DNA from 3 places in the Bradyrhizobium sp. 25ACV genome. Region 2 is predicted to be linked to each of the others. Evidence: predicted binding sites of a transcription regulator. Region 2 holds the regulator's gene; each other region holds the start of a gene.
What was found. Region 2 encodes LexA, which represses DNA repair genes until DNA is damaged. Its sites were predicted from a motif close to TGTTCNNNNTGTGTTCNG; they were not measured.
Positions count from the first base shown of each region.

Region 1 (4,211 bases), on a different contig from region 2:
GGAAGTTGAGCGTGCCGGTGGTGACCGGAGCGCCGAGACCGGAGAAGTAGGTCTCGCCGCCGAGGCTGCGATAGAGGTACTCGCCCTTGACCGACCACTGCGGAGCGAAGAACGCTTCGACGCCGGCGCCGACGGTCCAGCCCGAGTGGAACTTGCTGTCGGAGACAGTCACGCCGAGCGCGCTGACGCTGACCTTGTTGTCGATCCAGGCGTAACCACCGGTGCCGTAGAACAGCACGTTGTTGACGGCCCAGCCGATGCGGCCGCGGACGGTGCCGAGCGCGTCGGTCTTGGACGACACGGTGATGCCGAGAGCGGTCGCCGAGGCGCTGACGTCAGCCCAGGAACCATCGGCCTCGATGCCGAACACGACGTTGCCGGCCTGCCAGTTGTAGCCGGCGGTGCCGCCGACGAAGCCACCCTTCATTTTCGGGTCGCCGGAAGCGTTTTCCCAGGCGCCGCCACCGACGATACCGAGGTAGAAGCCGGTCCAGTTGTAGACGGCAGCCGCCGGAGCGATCGGAGCCTTGGTGTAGGGGCGGGCTGCGAGGTCGGCCGCCGAAGCGGGCGCAGCGAGAGCGAACAAACAGGCCGAAGCCAACAAAACCTTCTTCATTTTCAACTAATCCCAGTCCCAGTTTCTGTTGTTGCCTTCCTGACCGGAAGGGCAGCGGACTCAACGGCCCAACTAACGCCGTGCTTACACCACTAAAGCCGCAAGTTGTGTCTCCGAAAAGCCACATCGGTCGAAAAGGTGATGGTTACTGACTTATTGCCCCCCGTTCATGTCTCGCCAAACGAAAAAGGCCGGCGCGAGGCCGGCCTTAGACGTCAATGATGTCAGGGGGATATCAGTACCGCGCGACGCCAGCCGCACCCCAGTTGAAGTGATAATTCACACCTGCCTTGACCGTGTGGACGGTATCGGTCCACTCGGACCGGTTGGTCACGACGGGGCTGTACTGAATCGTGCTCTTGCCGAAATCGATATAGTTGTATTCGACCTTGGCCGACCAGTTCGGAGCGAACATGTATTCCGCGCCGGCGCCGACGGTCCAACCCCAGCGGGTGTTGTTCTGGATGAAGACGTTTCCGGGGACGCCATCGTAGCGATGCTGAATGTCGCCGACCGCAGCGCCGCCGCTGACGAAGAAGAGAGCGGGGCCGGTCGAGTAGCCGAGACGGCCCTTGATGTCGCCGAAACCGCGGATTCTGGTGAAATAGGTGTCGCCGAGGCCGGCGTTGATCTCGGCCGAACGACCGTTGATGTCAGCCCAATGATAGTCGCCCTCGATGCCGAACACCCAGTTGGCCGCCTGCCAGTTGTAGCCGACCACGCCACCGACAAAGCCGCCGGTGGTGTCGTAGTTCTGACTTCCAGCAAAGAGCGCCGTATTCGGACCGCCAAAGAAGGTTTCGTCGCTGCGGCCCCAGGCACCACCGCCCTGCACACCGAGGTAGAAGCCGGTCCAGGTATAGATCGGAGCGGGCGGCGCGATCGGCGCCTTTGTATAGGGACGGGCTGCAAGGTCGGCAGCACCGGCCGGAGCCGAGAGGGTCAGCGCAACCGCGCCGGCGAAGCCAATCAGAATCTTCTTCACTGTAATCTCCCCAGTCGTGTCCGCCTCTCTGAGTTCCCCAAGGCGGACTATCAGGCGCGAGGCCCATTGCATCAATTCCAGGCACGACGATAGCTCGATTCTGCGGCAGAGTCCGTGCCCGGAGTGCAACAGTTGGGTGTAATCGACCTACCTCTAACTTAATGAATGTTAAGTGGTTTTTACCGTTCACGGGAACCCGATTTGGTTCCATCGAGATTGCCTTCACAGCGCCATTTAGGCGCCATCCCGTCTCCACATTTGGCAGTCGATTTCTGTAGGAACAAATCTGGAACAGACCGCCGGTCGGTGCTATATGTGGGGATAACCTTGGGGGTGACGGGCTGAGCAGCCCCTGCAAGCGTATAGGGTCGCCTTAACAGGGCGCAGAGGAACGCGGGCAGCGCGCTTGGCCTTAGGAAATTCAGTGGCATTCGGAGTGGAGAGCGGCGATGGCGGGAAGCGTCAACAAGGTCATTCTGGTTGGAAATCTCGGCAAGGATCCTGAAATCCGCCGCACCCAGGACGGGCGGCCGATCGCGAATCTGAGCATCGCCACCTCCGAGACCTGGCGCGACAAGAACAGCGGCGAGCGCAAGGAAAAGACCGAGTGGCATCGCGTCGTGATCTTCAATGAAGGGCTCTGCAAGGTCGCCGAGCAGTACCTGAAGAAGGGCGCGAAGGTTTACATCGAGGGCGCGCTCCAGACCCGCAAATGGACCGACCAGAGCGGCGTCGAGAAGTACTCGACCGAGGTCGTGCTCCAGGGCTTCAATTCGACGCTCACGATGCTCGATGGCCGCGGCGGCGGCGGAGGAGGCGGCAGCTTCGGCGACGAGCCGGGCGGCGATTTCGGCTCCTCTGGTCCGGTCAGCAGCGCGCCGCGCCGTCCCGTGGCCGCCGGCGGCGGTGGCCGCAACAGCGACATGGACGACGATATCCCGTTCTGAGCACGGACCGGACGATCAGGGGGGGCGCTGGCCGGCTGAGCGGCGCTTCCCATTTCGTGTCAGCAAACCTTACTAATCGGCAGAAAGGGCTCGGGATTTCCGGGCCCGCTTCATGTTTGGGTTGAACTCGGATTGCGCCAGCGCAATCGCGTCGACGGCGCGCGCCGGCCGCGCGATTGACGAGTCTCGAAGGGGATTTCGGAGGGCCTGTTCCGGGTCCCCCCGAGACGCCCCCATTAAGGCCGTAAGTTATTGGAAAAATAAGCGGAAAAAGCGCTTCCCTGAAGCCTGCAAGGGTGGTTATCAGGGGCTCGATGCGCTATATGATTCCCAGATAAAACCTCACCGGATTTCCCCTTGGCTGACGACGACGACAAGCCCGGCGACCAGCCGGGGCAACCCTCGGATATTCGCCCCGTCTCCATCTTCGAGGAGATGAAGAAGTCCTATCTCGACTACGCCATGAGCGTGATCGTGGCGCGGGCGCTGCCTGATGCCCGGGACGGTCTGAAGCCGGTGCACCGCCGCATCCTGTTCTCGATGAACGAGCAGGGGCACACGCCCGACAAGAAGTACGTCAAATCCGCCCGCGTGGTCGGTGACGTCATCGGTAAGTATCACCCGCACGGCGACCAGTCGATTTACGACGCCATGGTCCGCATGGCGCAGGACTTCTCGATGCGCGTGCCGCTGATCGACGGCCAGGGCAATTTCGGCTCGGTCGATGGCGATCCCCCGGCCGCCTATCGTTACACCGAAGCGCGCCTGACCAAGGCCGCGCTGGCTCTGCTGGCCGACATCGACAAGGACACCGTCGACTTCCAGCCGAACTACGACAACAACGAGACCGAACCGTCGGTCTTGCCGGCCAAGTTCCCGAACCTTCTCGTCAACGGCGCCGGCGGCATCGCGGTCGGCATGGCGACCAATATCCCGCCGCACAATCTCGGCGAGGTCATCGACGCCTGCGTTGCGCTGATCGACAACCCCGCGCTCACCATCGACGAGCTCATCAACATCGTGCCGGGACCGGATTTCCCGACCGGCGGCGTCATTCTCGGGCGGCAGGGCATCCGCGCCGCCTATCACCTCGGCCGCGGCTCGGTCGTCATGCGCGGCAAGGTCGCGATCGAGACCATCCGCAAGGAGCGCGAGGCGATCATCATCACCGAGATTCCCTACCAGGTGAACAAGGCGACGATGGTCGAGCGCATCGCCGAACTGGTCAAGGAAAAGAAGATCGAGGGCATCGGCGACCTGCGCGATGAATCGGACCGCGACGGTTACCGCGTCGTCATCGAATTGAAACGCGACGCCGTGCCGGATGTGGTCCTGAATCAGCTTTACAGGTTCACGCCTCTGCAAACGAGCTTCGGCGTCAACATGGTGGCGCTCGACAGCGGCCGTCCGCGGATCATGCATCTGAAGGACCTGCTCGCGATCTTCGTCGACTTCCGTGAGCGGGTCGTCACGCGTCGCACCAAGTACCTGCTCGCCAAGGCGCGCGATCGCGCCCATATTTTGGTCGGTCTGGCGATCGCGGTGGCCAATATCGACGAGATGATCCGAGTCATCCGGACCTCGCCGGACCCGACCACCGCGCGCGACACGCTGATGTCGCGCGACTGGCCGGCCCGGGACGTCGAGGACATGCTGACGCTGA
Region 1 is NZ_JAVAYO010000011.1:204,760-208,970, reverse strand. It holds gene RAD04_RS25150 (outer membrane protein) at 1-616, opposite strand, end outside; gene RAD04_RS25145 (outer membrane protein) at 852-1,601, opposite strand; gene RAD04_RS25140 (single-stranded DNA-binding protein) at 2,051-2,548, shown strand; gene gyrA (DNA gyrase subunit A) at 2,906-4,211, shown strand, end outside.
Region 1: the regulator LexA is predicted to act here: its motif matches at 1,878-1,895, upstream of RAD04_RS25140 (single-stranded DNA-binding protein).

Region 2 (4,211 bases):
TTCCGACGCCCTTGCTGCGGTGCTGGCGGGTGCAGCGCCGCTGCCTGCAGAGACGGTTTCGCTCGACGAAGCCTACCATCGCGTGCTCGCGCAGGACGTCGCTGCGCGGCGCACCCAACCGCCCCAGGCGATGTCGGCGATGGACGGCTATGCCGTGCGCGCGGCCGATGCGGCGACAATCGATTCAAGGCTGATGATGATCGGTGAGGTCGCAGCGGGCCGTCCGTTCGCGGGAAAGGTCGGCGCCGGCGAAGCCGTGCGGATCTTCACCGGGGGCGTCGTTCCCGACGGCGCCGATGCTGTCGTGATCCAGGAGGACACGATCGCCGAGGGCCAGCACATAACGATCAAGGAAGCCGCGATCGTGGGTCGGCACATCCGCCCCGCCGGCGTCGATTTCCGCGAGGGCGACGTTCTCCTGTGCAAGGGAACCCGTCTGACGGAGCGCGATCTCGCCCTCGCCGCTGGAATGAATCACCCGCTTCTCGCCGTCTGCCGCCGTCCGAAGGTCGCGATCCTCGCCACCGGCGATGAACTGGTGATGCCGGGCTCAACGCCCGGGCACGGCCAGATCGTCTATTCCAACGGCTATGCCCTGCACGCGCTCGCCCGCAGCGAGGGCGCCGAGACCATCGACCTCGGTGTTGCCGCCGATACGCTGGAGGCCACCACCGCCGGCATCCGCCGCGCGCGCGAAAGCGGCGCCGACGTCCTGGTTACGACCGGAGGCGCATCGGTCGGCGACCACGATCTGGTCCAGCAGGCGCTCAAGGAAGAAGGCATCGCGATGGCGTTCTGGAAGATCGCGATGCGGCCCGGCAAGCCGATGATGCACGGACGGTTAGGGACGATGGGCGTCATCGGCCTGCCCGGCAATCCCGTATCGTCCTATGTCTGCGCCTTCCTGTTCATGGTGCCGCTGATTCGCGCGCTGTCGGGCCGTTCGGTGATTCATCACCATCGCGAGCGCGTCGTGCTGGGCCGCGATCTCAGCGCCAACGACCAGCGCGAGGATTATCTGCGCGCGCGCCTGGAAAAGCGCGACGATGGCACGCTCGTCGCCCTTCCCGTCAGCCATCAAGACTCCTCTCTGCTTGCGAATCTTGCTGCAGCACAGGTACTTCTCGTGCGCGCACCGTTTGCGCCAAAGGCCGAGGCCGGCAGCCCCTGCGAGATGCTAAGGCTCCCCGTCTGACCTGCGCGGCCACACGCATTCCGCGAGCTTCGCTCTGTTCACGGTAAATTAAGCAGTTGCGGAACATGTATCGAACATATAGTGTCCGTTCATGATTTGTTTCGAGGATGTAGCGGCTTATCGCTGAATTCATCGTCTCGGAATCGAACGACATCAACCGGGGGACTTTGGTCGAGATGTTAACGCGCAAACAATACGAGCTTCTGCGGTTCATCAGCGAACGCTTGAAGGAAAGCGGCGTGCCGCCGTCCTTCGACGAGATGAAGGATGCGCTCGATCTGCGCTCGAAGTCAGGCATCCACCGCCTGATCACCGCGCTCGAAGAGCGCGGCTTCATCCGCCGCCTGCCCAACCGCGCCCGGGCCATCGAAGTGATCAAGCTGCCGGAGCTCCAGGCTGCCGCCGGCAACCGACGCGGCTTCACGCCAAGCGTCATCGAGGGCAATCTCGGCAAGGTCCGCGCGAGCTCCAGCGCGTCCGCGGACGAGGGCGAGCGGCCCGTTGCGGTGCCGGTGATGGGCCGCATCGCGGCCGGCACTCCGATCGAGGCATTGCAGACCCGCAGCCACACCATCAGCGTGCCGCCCGACATGCTCGGCTCCGGCGAGCATTACGCGCTCGAAGTGCGCGGCGATTCCATGGTCGAGGCCGGCATCCTCGACGGCGACATGGCGTTGATCCAGCGCAACGAGAGCGCCGATACCGGCGACATCGTGGTGGCGCTGATCGACGACGAGGAAGCCACGCTCAAGCGTTTCCGCCGCCGCGGCGCCTCGATCGCGCTGGAGCCCGCCAACGCCGCTTATGAGGTGCGCATCCTGCCGCCGAACCGCGTGAAGATTCAGGGCAAGCTGATCGGGCTTTATCGCAAGTACTGATACCGGAACTACTCATACCGGAAGTACTCAGCGCCTCGCGCGCGCCTTCGATCGGCATCGCCGATCAGAGATTGGAGCGGATGATGGTCCGCTCCGGCTGGATAGTCTTTCTGGTACTGCACAGATTATCTGGCCCCTCCTTGTCCGCGACATCCCCGGCAGGCCGCGCGAAGCAACATCGCTTCGCGGCCTTTCGAGGTCGAGGGGGACAGCCCGAATGCGCCAGATCGTTTGAGCGCAACCGCAGCAACGCTGGGCGCGTCATCATGTCGGCCAGGACACGGCCGTGATCTAGAAAATCCGCAACGACCGCGATGCAGCGCGTACACAGCCGAGCTGGCGATACTCGGGCTGGCTGGTTTCGCCGGTCGTTGACGCGCGCCTGCCAAATGCACGGAAGCCGACTTTGTTCCTATCGAATTCGGAAAAGATGGAAAAGATAATGTGATCGGGGCTCGCGGATCCCAGCCGCAGATTTGCCTACAACCAAGCAGACCGTCACGTGCTTCCACTCTGGTAGGGGCCTGCGCCTCCGAAAGAGGTGCGGGTCGCTATCTCTGCATTGAGGAGCACCCGATGTGTGACTACAGCCTGCATGCCGTCGCGACGCGCCCCGCAGAAGTCGGCGAGACGATCGTCACGACAACATTCCGCGGCACCTCGACGCGCGGCTTCGCCTCCGAAGCCGATCTCTCCGTCGCAGTCTGCCTGCTGCCGGGAACGGAGCTCGCTTTCGCCGACAACGTCCGTTACGACAACCGCTGGATCTGGACGCGCACCGTCAACTCCCGCGTCGGCAAGTTCGGCAAGATCGATCCGCACATTCCCGATCGCCATCATGATGCGATCGAATTCCCGGACGGCAAATCCGTGCTGGTGACGCAGCTCGTCGAAGGCCAGCGCGCAACCGTGCTGCAACTGCCCGTGACCCAGCCGATCGGCGAGCGCGAGCACAAGCCGCAGATCATCGCCGACAGTCGCCCGACGGTCACGCGACTGCCGATCGGCTGACGCCCTCCGGCCGACGGGTCGAGGGCCAGGATTGAAATGCCGTCGCCGGCCGAGGCCGGCGAGCCCGGTGGGTTTTTGTTTCACGAAATTCGAGCGGCGAACCTCGTCGCCGCACGAAGTTTGGGCCGTCCTGCCTGAATTTTGAACCTCCGCTCCGCAGCCAAATGACCGATGCTGTCGTGGTTTGAGGCGGCGGACACGCTCGATGAAAACCTTCATTCGCGTCGTTGAACTCTGGGTGCCTGACCGGACGCGCATGCGGCTGGAATTCGGCGGCGGCCTCTACGATGAAGGGCTGTCCGCGTTCAAGGCCTTCAGCGAAGAGCTGAACTTCGGATATGACGAGGGGCTTCCAGGCAAGGCCTGGGCCTGCGGCCATCCAATCATCCTCACGAAATTCGCCAACTCCTATTTCAAGCGGACCGATCAGGCCGTCGCGGCCGGCCTCACTTGCGGCGTGGCGGTGCCGGTGTTCGCAGGCGAATTCCTGCAAGCCGTGATGGTGCTGTTCTGCGGCGGCGACGAGGCGCATGTCGGCGCGATCGAACTCTGGCACAACGATCCTGATCTCTCCCACGAGATGGGCCTCGTCGACGGCTATTACGGCGCAGCTGACATGTTCGAATTCAACTCCCGCCACACCAGATTTCCTCGCGGCTTTGGACTGCCCGGACGCACCTGGAAGGCTGGCCTGCCGCTGATCATCAAGGACTTGCACGACGCCAAGAGCTTCCTGCGCTGGGAGGACGCAGCCAAGGTCGGGATCAATCTCGGCGTCGGCGTGCCCTACCGAACCGGCACCGACCAGACATGGGTCCTGACTTTCCTCTCCGCGCAGGCAACGCCGATTGCGCGGCGCTTCGAGATCTGGGTCCCGAACGAGGCCCGTTCCGCGCTGGTCTTTCGCGCCGGCGATTGCAGCGCGCACACCGACCCTGCCGCGCTCTATGCGACCAGATTCATCTCCCGAGGCGAAGGCAGCATCGGCGGCGCCTGGGCCACCGGCATGCCGGCGCTCAGCGACGATCTCACCCACGACGGCTCGGTCGCCGGCTCGGACGCCTGCGCAGCCGGGCTGGACCGAATGGTGGCCCTGCCAGTCATCGGCAACGCAAGGCTCGAAGCTG
Region 2 is NZ_JAVAYO010000006.1:54,879-59,089, forward strand. It holds gene RAD04_RS15395 (molybdopterin molybdotransferase MoeA) at 1-1,195, shown strand, start outside; gene lexA (transcriptional repressor LexA) at 1,372-2,073, shown strand; gene RAD04_RS15405 (hypothetical protein) at 2,650-3,084, shown strand; gene RAD04_RS15410 (GAF domain-containing protein) at 3,290-4,211, shown strand, end outside.

Region 3 (4,211 bases), on a different contig from region 2:
CAAGCGGTCGCGCGTCACCTTGGCGATGATGGAGGCCGCGGCGATCGACAGCACGATGCCATCGCCGCCGATCACGGCTTCGCAATTGCAAGGAGTGTCGAGCCGGTCGCGGCCGTCGACGAAGACGTGCCTCGGCGCCTCCGGCAGCGCCACGACGGCGCGCTTCAGCGCCCACAATGAGGCGCGCAATATATTGTCGCGGTCGATTCGCGAGGGCGAAGCGACGGCGACCGAGACCTGGGCAGTGGCGCAGATCTTGTCGAACAGTTTTTCGCGTTCCTCGGCGGTCAGGCGCTTGGAATCGTCAATGCCGCGCGGAATCCGGTCGGGGTCGAGAATCACGGCCGCGGCTACCACGGGGCCGGCGAGCGGCCCGCGGCCGGCCTCGTCGCAGCCGGCGACCGGCCAGACGCCGCGCTTGATCAGCGCGCGCTCGCGCCGGAAGCTCGGCGGTGCGACCGCGATGATGCCTTTCTTGCCTGCGGGAACGGTCGTTGTTTTGGCCGCAGGCGCTTTGCCGGCCTTGGCGGGCGCTGCCTTCTTCGCAGCGTCCTTCTTTGGCGCGTCTTTGGCCGGTGTCTTGGCGGATGTCTTGGCGGACTTGTCCCGAATCATGGCGGAGATCGTGCGCAAGCGGCCCGGCCGGCGCAACCGGGAACCCCGCGCAATTCCCGTTATTCAGGCCGCCCTATTCCGCCAGGTGCACCCGCCGGTCCTCGCCGACCCCGATACCGGGTGCGACCACGACCTCCCAGGGATGGCCGTCGGGATCGGCAAAATAACCGGAATAGCCGCCGTAATCGGTCTCGTGCGCGGCCTTCACCAGCTTTGCCCCCTTGCCGAGGGCAAAGGCCAGCACTGCATCGACCTCCTCTCGGGTCCGGCAGTTCCAGGCGATCGTGATGCCGCGGAAGGTCGATGGCCTCGGCTGATCCGGCAACGCCGCGTCGGCCGAGAGCTGATCCCAGGGATACAGCGCGAGCACCGGACCACCGGTATCGTAGAAAGCGACGGCCTCGCCGGTCGCCTTTAGCCGGCGCGAAAAACCGAGCGCGTCGTAAAAAGCGATGCTGGCACGGATATCGCTCACGCCGAGCGTGATGACAGTGAGCCGCGGCACCGGCGGGTGAAGTTCCTTGACCATGCGATGCCTCTTCCGCTTCCCGATCAGAACAGGCTGAGCTGATCGCCGTTCCGCTTCGGCCGGGCAAAGTGATCGGTCGTCAGCTTGGAGCGCCGCTTGTTGAGGCCGAGCCTGTCACAGGCGATCTCGAAGCGGCGGCCGATGGTCCAGGCCATTGGTCCGGTGCCCTTCATCCGCTCGCCCCATTTCGCATCGTAGTCGCGGCCGCCGCGCATGTCGCGGATCAGCGTGAAAACGTGGCGATAGCGGTCCGGATAGTTTGCCATCAGCCATTCGCGGAAGAGATCGCGCACCTCCAGCGGCAGCCGCAGCAGCACATAGGAGGCTTCCTTGACGCCGGCATGGGCGGCGGCATCGAGGATGCGCTCGATCTCGGAATCGTTCAGTGCGGGGATCACGGGCGCGACCATCACGGTAGTCGGGATGCCGGCATCCGAGAGCTGCTTCAGCGCCTCCAGCCGCTTCGGCGGCGTCGAGGCGCGGGGCTCCATGGTGCGCGCGAGCTTCGGATCGAGCGAGGTGACCGATATCGCGACCTTGGCGAGGTTGCGCTTGGCCATGCGCGCGAGAATGTCGATGTCGCGCACCACCAGCGCCGACTTGGTGACGATGCCGACGGGATGGCCGGCACCCTCGAGAACCTCGAGGATGCCGCGCATGATTTTGCGCTCGCGCTCGATCGGCTGATAGGGATCGGTGTTGGTGCCGATCGCGATCATCCGGGGCTCATAGCCGGTCGCGGCGAGCTCTTTCTCCAGCAGCGCCGGCGCCTCGGGCTTCACGAACAGTTTCGACTCGAAGTCGAGCCCTGGCGACAGGCCGAGATAGGCATGTGTCGGGCGCGCGAAGCAATAAACGCAGCCATGCTCACAGCCGCGATAGGGATTGATCGAGCGATCGAAGCCGATATCGGGGGAATCGTTGCGGGTGATCACCTTGCGCGAGGTGTCGACGCCGACACTGGTCTTGAACGGCGGCAGCTCTTCCAGGCTCTGCCAGCCGTCATCGAAGGCGACGCGCGCCTCGGCCTCATAGCGGCCGCTGGCATTCGACTGTGCACCCCGCCCTCGCCTGCGCGCGCGGTCGATGGCGACGCCCAGCTCCGGAAAGTCAGAGTCCACACCCGCCGGCTCGGAGGGCGCCGTGACCGGCGGGTGCTTGAGAGCATGAGAGGATGCTGCTGGACTCATGAAGCCAAGATAGCACGACACCGGAACAAATCAAGAACACAAACAAAAAATGGGAAAACAATCCCATGCACAGTAGCCGCCCAAATTTCGAGCGCGGTCCTTTGACCTCACGCAACACGCCGGTCGCAACGATTTCGTTTGATGCCGGCCAGGGATCAATCGTCGTGGAACAATGTTGGTGACGATCGGCGGGTGAAGGTCAGCAGGAACATGACAAATCAACAACAATCGGCCGCGGCAAGCAGCAACCTCGACCTGCTCGATCGCTACTGGCGCGCCGCGAACTACCTCTCTGTCGGGCAAATCTACCTGCTCGACAATCCGCTGCTGCGCGAGCCCTTGCGGCCCGAGCACATCAAGCCGCGCCTGCTCGGCCATTGGGGCACAACGCCCGGCCTGAATTTCATCTACGCCCATCTCAACCGCGTCATCCGCGCGCTCGATATCAGCGTGCTCTATATCTGCGGTCCCGGCCATGGCGGGCCAGGCATGGTCGCCAACACCTATCTGGAAGGCAGCTACAGCGAGATCTATCCCGACATCGCGCGCGACACGGACGGACTGCGCAAGCTGTTCAGGCAGTTCTCCTTCCCAGGCGGCATTCCGAGCCACGCGGCGCCGGAAACGCCGGGCTCGATCCACGAGGGTGGCGAACTCGGCTACGCGCTGGTGCACGCCTATGGTGCGGCATTCGACAATCCCGACCTGGTCGTCGCCTGCGTCGTCGGCGACGGCGAAGCGGAAACCGGCCCGCTCGCGGCCTCCTGGCACTCCAACAAGTTCCTGAACCCCGCCCATGACGGCGCGGTGCTGCCTATCCTGCATCTGAACGGCTATAAGATCGCCAACCCGACCGTGCTCGGGCGGATGCGGAACGAGGAGATCCGCGAGCTCTTCCGCGGGTTCGGCCACGAGCCGCTGTTCGTCGAGGGTGATGATCCCAAATTGATGCACCAGGCCATGGCGGACGCGCTCGACGTCGCGCTCGCCAGCATCCGCTCGATCCAGCAGCACGCACGGGACGGGCGCAAGGCAGTCGAGCGGCAGCGCTGGCCGATGATCGTACTGCGCAGCCCGAAAGGCTGGACCGGCCCGAAAGAGGTCGACGGCAAGAAAGTCGAGGGTTTTTGGCGCGCGCATCAGGTGCCGGTGGCGGGCTGCCGCGAGAACCCGGCGCATCTCAAAGTGCTCGAAGACTGGATGCGCAGCTACGAGCCCGAAAAGCTGTTCGACCAGAGCGGCGCGCTCATTCCAGAACTTCAGGCGCTCGCGCCCGAAGGCATTCGCCGCATGGGCGCCAATCCGCATGCCAATGGCGGCCTGCTCAAGAAGGAGCTGAAACTGCCGGACTTCCGCAGCTTCGCCATCGAGGTGCCGCGGCCCGGCGGCGCCATCGGGGAAGCGACGCGCGAGCTCGGCAAATTCCTGCGCGACGTCATCCGCCTCAATGCGAAGGAGCGCAATTTCCGCATCATGGGACCGGACGAGACCGCGTCAAATCGGCTCGATGCGGTGTTCGAGGCGACCGAGCGGGTCTGGATGGAGCCGATCGAGCCCTATGACGTGCATCTCGCGCAGGACGGCCGCGTGATGGAAGTCTTGAGCGAGCATCTTTGCCAGGGCTGGCTCGAGGGCTATCTGCTCACCGGACGCCACGGCTTCTTCTCCTGCTACGAGGCCTTCATCCACATCGTGGATTCCATGTTCAACCAGCACGCCAAATGGCTGAAGGTGACGCGGCATCTGCCATGGCGGCGCCCGATCGCCTCGCTCAATTATCTCCTGACCTCGCATGTCTGGCGGCAGGACCATAATGGCTTCAGCCATCAGGATCCCGGCTTCGTCGACCTCGTCGCCAACAAGAAGGCCGATATCGT
Region 3 is NZ_JAVAYO010000010.1:220,095-224,305, reverse strand. It holds gene RAD04_RS23875 (ribonuclease HII) at 1-615, opposite strand, end outside; gene RAD04_RS23870 (VOC family protein) at 689-1,144, opposite strand; gene RAD04_RS23865 (PA0069 family radical SAM protein) at 1,168-2,334, opposite strand; gene RAD04_RS23860 (phosphoketolase family protein) at 2,545-4,211, shown strand, end outside.
Region 3: the regulator LexA is predicted to act here: its motif matches at 2,356-2,373, upstream of RAD04_RS23865 (PA0069 family radical SAM protein).